Regions from separate parts of the Mesorhizobium sp. B2-7-3 genome, predicted to be linked through region 2. Evidence: predicted binding sites of a transcription regulator. Region 2 holds the regulator's gene; the other holds the start of a gene.
What was found. Region 2 encodes LexA, which represses DNA repair genes until DNA is damaged. Its sites were predicted from a motif close to TGTTCNNNNTGTGTTCNG; they were not measured.

Region 1 (5,820 bases), on a different contig from region 2:
CTCCTGCGCGGAGATCGGCTTGTTGTGCGAGATGTCGAAGCGCAGACGCTCGGGTGCGACCAGCGAACCCTTCTGCGCGACATGGGTGCCCAGCACCTCGCGCAACGCCTCGTGGATCAGGTGCGTCGCCGAGTGGTTGGCGCGCAGCCGGGAGCGCCTGGCATGATCGACCTTAAGTTCGACCGCGGCACCCGGCCTGACCGTGCCGGCGACCACCTTGCCGAGATGCACGAAGAGGCCATCGGCCTTCTTCTGCGTGTCGGAAATCTCGATCGAGAAGCCCTCGCCCGAGATTATGCCGGTGTCACCCATCTGGCCGCCGGACTCGCCGTAGAACGGCGTCTGGTTGACGACCACGGCGACCGCATCGCCCTTGCCGGCGCTGTCGACGGTCTTGCCGTCCTTGACCAGCGCCTCGATGAGGCCTTCCGCCTGCTCGGTTTCGTAGCCGAGGAATTCGGTGGCGCCGGTCTTTTCACGCACGGAGAACCAAACCGTCTCGGTGGCGGCCTCGCCGGACCCGGCCCAGTGCTTGCGCGCCTCCGCCTTCTGCTGCTCCATCGCATTGGTGAAGCCGGCAAGGTCGACCGAGATGCTGCGCTGCCGCAGCGCGTCCTGCGTCAGGTCGAGCGGGAAGCCATAGGTGTCGTAGAGCTTGAATGCCGTTTCGCCATCGAGCATGTCGCCGGCGCCGAGCTTCTCCGTCGCCTCGGACAGCAGCCCGAGGCCGCGCACCAGCGTCTTGCGGAAACGGGTCTCCTCGAGTTTCAGGGTCTCGGCGATCATCGTTTCGCCGCGTGCCAGTTCGGGATAGGCCTGGCCCATCTCGCGCACCAGCGCCGGCACCAGCTTCCACATCAGCGGCTCGTTCGCCCCCAGCAACTGCGCATGGCGCATGGCGCGGCGCATGATGCGGCGCAGCACATAGCCGCGGCCTTCGTTCGACGGCAGCACGCCGTCGGCGACCAGGAAGGAGGACGAGCGCAGATGATCGGCAATGACGCGATAGGACGCAACCGTTTCGGCGTCGGGCGCGCGCCCAAGTGCCGAGGACGCCGCATCGATCAGATGACGGAACAGGTCGGTCTCGAAGACGCTCTCCACCCCTTGCAGGATGGACGCCATGCGCTCCAGGCCCATGCCGGTGTCGATCGACGGGCGCGGCAGGTCGACGCGCTCCTCTTTCGTCACCTGCTCATACTGCATGAACACCAGGTTCCAGAATTCGAGGAAGCGATCGCCGTCTTCCTCGGGACTGCCGGGAGGTCCACCCCAGATGTGCTCGCCACGATCGATGAAGATTTCCGAGCATGGTCCGCAAGGACCGGTGTCGCCCATCGCCCAGAAATTGTCCGAGGTCGGGATGCGGATGATGCGATCGTCGGAGAAACCGGCGATCTTCTTCCAGAAGCCAGCCGCCTCGTCGTCTGTGTGATAGACAGTGACCAGCAGCTTGTCCTTCTTCAGCCCGAACTCCCTGATGATGAGGTTCCAGGCAAGCTCGATGGCGCGCTCCTTGAAATAGTCACCGAAGGAGAAATTGCCGAGCATCTCGAAAAAGGTCAGGTGGCGCGCGGTATAGCCGACATTGTCGAGATCGTTGTGCTTGCCGCCGGCGCGGACGCTTTTCTGGGCTGTGGTGGCGCGCGAATAGGGCCGCTTCTCCAAACCGGTGAAGACATTCTTGAACTGCACCATGCCGGCATTGGTGAACATCAATGTCGGATCGTTGCGCGGCACGAGCGGGCTCGAGGCCACGACCTCGTGGCCTTCCTTGCGGAAATAGTCGAGAAAGGTCGACCGGATCTCGTTGACGCCACTCATGGATACTGCCTTTTCAAGAGAGCCGCCGGCCGGACCGGCGGGAGATGGCTCTATATTTTCTAGAAGATGGAGCTGGCCTTTTAGCCGTAGCTCTTGACCCTGTCCAGAAACACGGAATTGGGCCAATTCGCGCTTTGCACCGGCACTTGCGGGGCCGCCCAAACGAAAACCGCCGGCGCGAAGGCCGGCGGTTTGGAACGCGGTACTACAGAACTCTGTTACTTAAGCATTGACTAATAGTCTGGATTTATGGCCAAATTCTGACCGTTGCCTACATCGCGCCGGCTTCGTCCTCAAAACCGTCGTCGCCATTGCCCTCGGAGCCACCATTTTCGAGAAACTTTTCGGCGATCAATCCGGCATTCTGCCTGAGCGCTAGCTCGATCTCGCGCGCGGTATCGGGATTGTCGCGCAGGAACAGTTTCGCATTCTCGCGGCCCTGGCCGAGACGCTGCGAATTATAGGAGAACCAGGCGCCCGATTTCTCGACCACGCCGGCCTTGACGCCGAGGTCGACCAGTTCGCCGGTCTTGGAGACGCCCTCGCCATACATGATGTCGAACTCGACCACCTTGAAGGGCGGCGCCAACTTGTTCTTGACCACCTTGACGCGGGTCTGGTTGCCGACGACCTCGTCACGATCCTTGACCGAGCCGATACGGCGGATGTCGAGGCGAACCGAAGCGTAGAATTTCAGCGCGTTGCCGCCGGTCGTGGTTTCGGGCGAACCGAACATGACGCCGATCTTCATGCGGATCTGGTTGATGAAGATGACCATGGTGTTGGAGCGCGAGATCGACGCGGTCAGCTTGCGCAGCGCCTGGCTCATCAGGCGGGCCTGCAGGCCCGGCAGCGAATCGCCCATCTCGCCCTCGATCTCGGCACGCGGCGTCAGCGCCGCCACCGAATCGACCACCAGCACGTCGATGGCGCCGGAACGCACCAGCGTGTCGCAAATCTCGAGCGCCTGCTCGCCGGTGTCGGGCTGCGAGATCAGCAGGTTTTCAAGATCGACGCCGAGCTTGCGGGCGTAGACCGGATCGAGCGCGTGTTCGGCATCGACGAAGGCGCAGATGCCGCCCTTCTTCTGGGCTTCAGCCACGGTGTGCAGGGCCAGGGTCGTCTTACCGGAGCTTTCCGGCCCATAGATCTCGATGATACGGCCGCGCGGCAAGCCACCGACGCCGAGCGCGATGTCGAGGCCGAGCGAGCCGGTCGGCACCGTTTCGATCTCGACGACCTGCTCGTTGGCGCCGAGCCGCATGATCGAGCCCTTGCCGAAAGCCCGCTCGATTTGCGACAGCGCCGCATCCAGAGCCTTTGATTTGTCCACTGCCTTATCCTCTACCAGCCGCAAAGAATTCTGAGCCATGATACATCACCCCTTGGTCGTCAATGAAGGCCGGACAATCCGTGATCCCTGCCATTTTGTACCTTTTTTGTTCTCATTTGGCAAGGGGTGACAACCAACTGAAAAACAAGCGATATCGCGATTTGTTCTTTTTTTGTCTCGCAAACCCTGGCACGAACGGGCTCCGCATTGGGCCAGACGGCTCGATCGTATCGCCCGACCGAATCGCCGACCAGCATGCGAAGCTCTGTCGCGCACTCTAGCGCTTGTGCGGCCGCAACAACAAAGGTCATATCGCCACCATGGTGGAATCCCCGAAGATCCTGGCCGTGGGCGGCGCCCATATCGACCGGCGTGGCCAGGTGTACGGTCCCTATGTGCCGGCAGCCTCCAATCCCGGCACGATGCGCGAGGATGTCGGCGGGGGCGTCTTCAATGCGTTGCGCAGCATGGTGCGGCGCGGCGTGTCGGCCTCCCTGGTGTCGATGCGGGGCGGCGATGCGTCGGCCGATACGGTTTCACGGGCCATCGCCGAGGCAGGCATCGCCGATCTTTCGGCGGTGTTCCTCGACCGTACCACGCCGAGCTACACGGCATTGATCGATCGCGAGGGCGAATTGATCGTCGGCTTTGCCGACATGGCACTGTACGACCTGGCTTTTCCCAAGCAGATCAGGCGTTCCAAGATACGCCAGGAGGTGGCCGCCGCCGATGCCATCCTGTGCGACGCCAATCTGCCGTCGGCCGCCCTGGAGCGGCTGCTGTCGCTCGCCGCCGGTAAACCGGTTTTCGCCATCGCGATTTCGCCGGCGAAGGTAATGCGGCTGATACCGGTTCTCGGCGGGCTGGCCCAGCTCTTCATGAACCGGCGAGAGGCCGTCGTGCTGGCCGGTGTCAATGCAGCGGCCGCCGAGCGGGAAATGGTCGACGGGTTGCGGTGCAGCGGCCTTGCCAGCGGCGTGGTCACGGCCGGCAGCGGCCCTGTGCTGGGTTTCGATGAGACAGGCGCCTTTTCCATCCTGCCGCCTGCCCCCAGAAAAGTCGCCGATGTCACCGGCGCCGGCGACGCGCTGGCAGGTGCAACGGTCGCAGCACTGCTGCGGGGCCAGCCGCTGCGCCACGCCGTGCGCGAGGGCGTCGCCGCGGCAACGCTGGCCATCGAAAGCGCCGACGCGGTGCCCGAATTCACCGCGGCGAGCTTCGCGGAAGCGCTGGCCCTTGTGCCGGATGCCAGGGAAGTGGCATGAGACCCGGCAAGTTCATAACGCGCGGTGAAGCTACGCTTTCCTGATGGATGCGCCGCACTCCGGATTGGAGATCAGAGATGACGCCAGAGACCGCCCGCCCCTTCATCGATGTCCACGCACCGGTGGCGCAGGCCCTGGCCGCCGGGCGCCCGGTGGTGGCGCTCGAAAGCACCATCATCACCCATGGCATGCCCTATCCCGACAATGGCGCCATGGCGGCCAACGTCGAAAAGATCATCGCTGACGGCGGCGCCGTGCCGGCAACCATCGCGGTGGTCAACGGCCGCATCAAGATCGGGCTTTCGGACGGCGAACGCGAATCGCTGGCGATGACCGGTGACGCCATGAAGCTGTCGCGCGCCGATCTCGGCTTCGCCGTCGCGCAGGGCCGCACCGGTGGCACCACGGTCGCCGCCACCATGATCGCGGCTGACATGGTCGGGATAAAGGTGTTCGCCACCGGCGGCATTGGCGGCGTGCACAAGGGGGCGGAAAAGAGCTTCGACATCTCGGCCGACCTCGATGAATTGGCGCGTACACCGGTGATCGTCGTCTCGGCCGGCGCCAAGGCGATCCTCGATATCGAAAAGACGCTGGAAGTGCTGGAGACGCGCGGCGTGCCCGTGGTCGGCCATGGCTGCGAGACGATGCCGGCCTTCTGGTCGCGGCAGTCACCGTTCCGGGCGCCATTGACCTTGCACGGACCGGAAGACATCGCGCATCTCTACCGGACACGCCTGGCTCTGGGCTTGGGCGGCGGCATGCTGATTGCCAATCCCGTGCCGGAATCCCACGAAATCCCCGCTGAAGAAATGGCGGGCTACATCGAAGCCGCGCAAAAGGCGGCCGAAGCCCTCAACGTCACCGGCAAGGCCGTGACGCCGTTCCTGCTGGGAAAAATCCTCGAACTCACCGGCGGCCGCAGCCTGAAGACCAACATCGCGCTGGTCGAGAACAATGCAAGGCTGGCGGCTGAGATCGCCAAGGCGCTGTAGGGACTGCCAAGAGAGTCCCCCTCACCCGGATTACCAAGACCGAATTGCAAAGAGCAATTCGGGGCAATCCGACCTCTCCCCGAGGGGAGAGGAACTTGCGGCCTCAGCGCAAACCTCTTCTCCCCGCCGGGGAGAAGGCGGCCGCGAAGCGGCCGGATGAGGGGTGGCCTCGCGCTGGCGGGAGCCTACTTCCCCGCCCGCCGCCCAGCTTCGTAGGCGCGTCGCGCCCACACCGTCATTTCGTCGGGATCGTCGAAAGCGCTGTCGGGAATGCTCCAATAGGGCATGGCGACAAGCTTGCCGTGGCGAGAGCCGGTGTAGGTCCATTGCCGGCAGCCCGCGGCTTCGAACTCCGATGCGCTCTGCGCGTCGGCTTTCAGCAGCAATTCGCCGCGCAGCACGA
Region 2 (5,820 bases):
TTGGAAAGCTGTCTCCCTCGGCGACGATGACCGAGCGGTCCGGCCGCATGCCGAGTGCGGCATGCAGCACCTTGTAGATGTTGATCGAGGTCGTATCGCAGACCACCGTCTGGCCGGCCGCCGCGCCGATCAGCCGCCCCAGTTGGTCGCCGAGCGCGACCGGCATGTCGAACCAGCCGGCGGTGTTCCAGGCACGGATCAGATCCTGTGCCCACTCCTGGGTCGCGGCTTTCCGCAGCTCGTCGAAGACGGCGGGTGCTGCGGCGCCGAGTGAATTGCCGTCGAGATAGATCACGCCTTCCGGCAAGATGAACCGGTCGCGCATGGCACGCAGCGGGTCCGCCGCATCCATGGCTTCGACGGCTGCGAGATCGAGCGTTGCAGGCATCATTTGTGACATTCCCTGGTTATTCACGCCTTGGTCATTCACGCCGGTTACTCACGAATCGCTTCGCGAACCGGTGCGGAACCCCGGCTGCGCTTGAGGCTGGGCAAGGCAAGCATGGCCAGTACGAACAGGCCCGTGGCAAGCTTCAGGTCAGGCGGCGGCATGCCGGCCGCAAGGCAGAACGACACCAGCTGGTAGTAGATGATCGCGCCGGCGAAGGGCGCCAGCAATTGCCGCCACACCGTCTGCTTGCCGACGACGGCTTCGCCGATCATCAGCGCGGCAAGGCCGTTGATGAGAATTCCCAGGCCCATATTGACGTCGGCGAAGCCTTGCGACTGCACCATCAGCGCACCGCTTGACGCCGAAAAAGCGCTGGCCAGCCCGACACCGCCTATGGTCGCGGCCCAGACATTGATGCCTTGCGCCTCGGCCATGTCAGGATTGGCGCCCACGGCGCGCACGGCAGTCCCCTTCTCGGTCCTGAAGAACATGTAGAGCAGCATGAAGGCGGCAAGCGCGAGGAGACCCGCGACGACGATCTTGCTGGCGGGGAAACCCGGCCGCGCGAACGGCACCCAGTCGAACACCGAGGGCGAACCGAAGACGGACAGGTTGGACTTGCCCATAATGCGAAGGTTGATGCTGTAGAGCATCGTCATCATCAGGATGCCCGCAAGCAGCGTGTGGATGCGGAAGCGCAGATGGATGAAGGCGGTGCAGCAGCCCGCCGCGAAGCCAGCGACAAGGGCGGCAGCAACGCCCATCAGCGGCGATGCGCCGGCGGCAAGGAGAACGCCGCAGACGCAGCCGCCCAGCGGAAAAGCGCCTTCGCTGGTGAGATCGGGAAAATTCAGCATGCGAAACGGGATCATGATCCCGAGCACGACAAAGGCCAGGATCAGGCTTTGCGCCAGGGTGACCGGCATGATCGCGACGAAGCTGGTGAGAACGTTCCCAACAAAACCCATGATGATCAGCTCGCCAGCAACATGCGATCGGTCTTGACGGAGAAATGGCCGATCAGATCGATAACCGTGACCCTCGCCTTCTCCTGCCCGGCGACTTCCAGGAGCACCCGGCCCGCATCGAGCATGATCACCCGGCTGCCATAATCGACGGCGTGTTGCATGTTGTGGGTCACCATCAAAGTCGTCAGTTTCAGCGCGTTGACGGCGCGCACGGTCGCTTGCATGACGATTTCGGCCGTGCGCGGGTCGAGGGCCGCGGTGTGCTCGTCGAGCAGCAGCAAGTCCGGCGATCCGCCGACCGCCATGATCAGCGACAAGGATTGCCGCTGCCCGCCGGAGAGCAGGTCGACACGCGTGTCGAGACGATTTTCCAAACCGAGACCCAGTATCGACAGGCGTTCCCTGTAGGATGCAAGCCGGGTGGTGTTCAGCCCCGGGCGCAAGGTGCGCTTTTGGCTGCGCAAATCGGCCAGCAGCATGTTTTCCGCAACCGTCATGCTGGCGGCGGTGCCGCGCATCGGGTCCTGGAACACGCGCGCCAGTTTCGCGGCGCGCTTGTGCACCGGCATTGCAGTCACGTCGGCGCCGTTGATCAGGATCTGGCCGGAATCGAGGATCAGGGCGCCGGAAATGGCGTTGAGCATGCTGCTCTTGCCGGCCCCGTTGGAGCCGATGACGATGCCGAACTCTCCGGTGGCCAAGGACAGGCTGAGACCGTCCAGCGCGACCTTCTCGTCGGCCTGGCCCTTGTAGAACACTTTGCGCGCGGATCGAATCTCGAGCATCGTTTCTCCCTGACCTCGGGATGACGGCGCCGACGCCGTCACCCCAGCAGTTCCGATGTTAGTCGACGATGCAGCCGCAATCGGCCATTGAAGCCGGTATCTCTATGCCGAACGCGGCCATCGCCTTGCGCGAGATCGTTGCCATGTGGTCCTTGTAGGCCGGGCGCGACGGCGCGATCGTCTTGGGATCCTTGCCCTTGAGGATCTCGGCGGCGATGTTGCCGGCGTTGACGCCGACCTGCGTGTAATTGACCGCGAAGCTCGCCGGCACGGTGCCGTTGCGGACCGCACTGTCATCGGAGTTGACGACCGGGATACCGGCCTGGCGGGCGGCCGCGGAGACAGCGGCGATCGCCGGCTGGATCAGGTTCGAGGCCGGGCCGTAGATCACGTCGGCCTTGCCGGCGAGCGAAGCGATGCGTTGCTGGATGTCATTGACGTTGTCGATGCCGACCTCCACCACCTCGAAGCCCGCGGCCGGTGCCGCCGCCTTGATCTTTTCGACCAAGGCAACGTCATTGGCCTCACCGGGATTATAAGGCACGCCGAAGCGCTTGGCGTTCGGCAGCAGCTTCTTGGTGAAGGCCATCACCGCGGCGACGTCCTGCAGATCGCTGGCGCCGGTCATGCCTTCGTCTCCGGCGTCCCATGACGGCACCAGCTTGGCCGCCACTGGATCGGTGACCGCGGCAAAAACGATCGGAATGCCGGAACCGGCGAGCGCTTTCTTGGCGATCTGCGAGACCGGCGTGGTGATGGTGTAGATCAGCTTGGGCTGCTCGGCCTGCAGCTTGGCGATCATCTGCGGCACCAGCGATGCATCGAAATTGGTGTGGCTCTCCGTGTAGACGACGTCCTTGCCCTCGACGAAGCCATTATCCGTCAGCGCCTTCTTGAAGCCGGCTGTGGCGGCGTTCAATTGCGGATGCTCGCCGAAATTGGCAATGCCGATACGGATTTGATCGGCCGCGGCACTGCCGGCACCGACCATCAATGCGCCTGCCAGGGCCAAACCCGACAACCAAGCGGATTTCGACTTCAACATCATTTCCTCCCAGATTTGATCAGGGCCGCTTGGAAACGCGGCTACTACGGCGATCATGGTCAGTCCGCCGGTCTGTGTCAAACATTATATATAATTGTTGCTGTGCCTCAATATCATATATACTTTCGCCAGACGACGGATTGATCACCATGCGGGATGAAACGAGTTCCACAAAAACGGAAGCCGCCTATCAGCTGTTGCGGCGCGACATCCTGACCACGCGCCTCATGCCCGGCGCCCCGCTCAAACTGAGTGCGCTGCGCGGCACCTATGGCGTCGGCTGGACACCGTTGCGCGAAGCCCTGTCGCGGCTCGAGGCCGAACGCCTGGTCACCGCGATCAGCAATCGTGGTTTTGCCGTGGCTCCGGTGTCGCGGGCCGAGCTGGAGGATCTGGCACGCGCCAGGATGGTGGTCGAGATACCCCTGTTCCTCGAATCGATGGAAAAAGGCGGCAGGGAGTGGGAGGATGCCGTGGTCACCGCCCACTACCGGCTCTCGCGTTGCAAGACGGCGGTCGACGATCCCTCGGACGCGGCCGTCGACAGATGGGACGAGAACCACGAGGCTTTCCATGCGGCGCTGCTGAGCGCCGCCACATGCGACTGGCTGTTGCGGTTCCGCTCGACGATCTCGGATCAGCTGCGCCGGCATCATCGCTTTCTTGGTCTGGCGCCGACACTGCGGGCCGCGGCCGGCCTCAAGGATGGCTATGAAGAGGCAATCGAAGCGCTACGCGAAGCGATTGCGATCGAACACCATACCGCGATCATGGAAGCGGCGCTCGACCGTGACGTCGAGCGGGCCAAGGCGCTGATGACGGCGCATATCGGCTACACACTGCACGTCTATGTCCACAGCGAAGACAGCGGCGCTACCAGATACGCCGCTCGCGCCGGCAGCTTGAAGGCGGGTTCGGGATAACTTCAGCGCTTCCGCGACGCCTATTCGAACGCGCTGGCCGGAGTGCGCCGAACGCCCCGATCCATGGCCGCCCGAAGCTACCAATCGTTGGCATTTTGGTTTCGTTTCGTTCCGCGAATAATGGCTCCGCGATTTATACGTCCTTCCGAGGAGAAGCCTTCCAACTAACTGATGCCAAAGCCTCGTCGGCGGATGGGCCACAGGCCATTAACCAAAACGATTTCAATGCGCCTGCCGACGGCGGAAAGGACTGGTTGCCGCCCGCCGTCGCGGGCAAAAAACTTCAGACCCCTTAACAAATTCATTAAACTTTAAACGGTTGCAGAACACAACTGGAACAGATAGTGTTTGTTCTGGGTTTGTTTTTTCGATTCTGGTTCAACCTTTCGTTCAATGTCTTGGGGGCCGCCATGCTGACACGCAAGCAACATGAACTGCTGATGTTCATCCACGAACGGCTCAAGGAAAGCGGGATACCGCCTTCCTTCGACGAGATGAAGGAAGCACTCGATCTTGCCTCCAAGTCGGGGATCCATCGCCTGATCACGGCGCTGGAGGAGCGCGGCTTCATTCGCCGGCTACCCAATCGGGCGCGCGCGCTGGAAGTGCTGCGGTTGCCGGACTCGATCGCGCCGGGCCTCAATGCGGCAAAGAAGTTCTCGCCAAGCGTCATCCAAGGCAGCCTTGGCCAAGGCAGTCTCGGACGCCAGATCAGGCCGGCCGCTGCGCCTTCGCGCCTGCCCGCGGCCGGCAACGACGACGATGCGGTTTCAGCCGTGTCCATCCCGGTCATGGGCCGTATCGCCGCCGGTGTGCCGATCGATGCCATCCAGCATCAGACGCATTCGATCTCGGTGCCGCCGGACATGATCATGGGCGGCGAGCACTATGCGTTGGAGGTCAAGGGCGACTCGATGATCGAGGCTGGTATCTTCGATGGAGACACGGTCATTATCCGCAATGCCGACACGGCAAGCCCGGGCGAAATTATCGTGGCACTGGTCGACGAAGAGGAAGCGACACTGAAGCGGTTCCGCCGCAAAGGCGCTTCGATCGCGCTCGAGGCCGCCAATCCAGCCTACGAAACGCGCATTTTCGGGCCGGACAGGGTCAAGGTGCAAGGCAAGCTGGTCGGGTTGATCAGGCGTTACTGAGCCGGCTTGCCATCGGGCTTGTCGGGTTTTTTGTACGGCGGCAGCCCCCTCGCCTCGCGTGAGAATTTTCGCTGTTCGTGCCAGGGCCGGTATGGTCCGTCGATGGCGAATGCGATCGCGGCCCGGGTCGTGGCCGACTGGGGATTGAAGAAGACGGCAGCGCTTCCCTTGCGGGCGAGCTGCCGTTTGGTGACGACGAGAACCAGTGGATTATGGCAGGCGTCATAGGCGGTTGCGTCGTTGACGATGATCAGGTCGGCGAAAGCGCAGGCTTTCCAGGTGGTCTTGCGGTCCTCGACATAGGCAATGATCGCGCCGGAAGGGTGCCTGGCAAGGCACAGGCCTTCGCGGCAGTAGAAGGGCGATCCCGGCGGCAGGTCGGTGGGACTGGCAACATCGAATTGCCTGTCTGTCGTGTCGAACATTTCCGGTTTGACGATTGTTTCGGAGATCAGGGCGCGCTTCCAGTTGTCGGTTGCGAATTCGTTCGGACGTTCCCGGTTGACGGCCAGTTCGCCATTGCCGATCGGCAGCGCGACCAGCCGCGCATCTTC

Region 1: the regulator LexA is predicted to act here: its motif matches at 3,254-3,271, upstream of recA (recombinase RecA).

The regions. Positions count from the first base shown of each region.
Region 1 covers NZ_VFTY01000013.1:92,118-97,937, forward strand. Annotated here, with positions in the region: gene alaS (alanine--tRNA ligase) at 1-1,824, opposite strand, end outside; gene recA (recombinase RecA) at 2,096-3,196, opposite strand; gene FJW04_RS25650 (carbohydrate kinase family protein) at 3,478-4,422, shown strand; gene FJW04_RS25655 (pseudouridine-5'-phosphate glycosidase) at 4,500-5,417, shown strand; gene FJW04_RS25660 (TfoX/Sxy family protein) at 5,603-5,820, opposite strand, start outside.
Region 2 covers NZ_VFTY01000017.1:32,511-38,330, forward strand. Annotated here, with positions in the region: gene kynU (kynureninase) at 1-388, opposite strand, end outside; gene FJW04_RS28000 (ABC transporter permease) at 436-1,359, opposite strand; gene FJW04_RS28005 (ABC transporter ATP-binding protein) at 1,365-2,144, opposite strand; gene FJW04_RS28010 (ABC transporter substrate-binding protein) at 2,203-3,189, opposite strand; gene FJW04_RS28015 (GntR family transcriptional regulator) at 3,339-4,112, shown strand; gene lexA (transcriptional repressor LexA) at 4,523-5,266, shown strand; gene FJW04_RS28025 (ComEC/Rec2 family competence protein) at 5,260-5,820, opposite strand, start outside.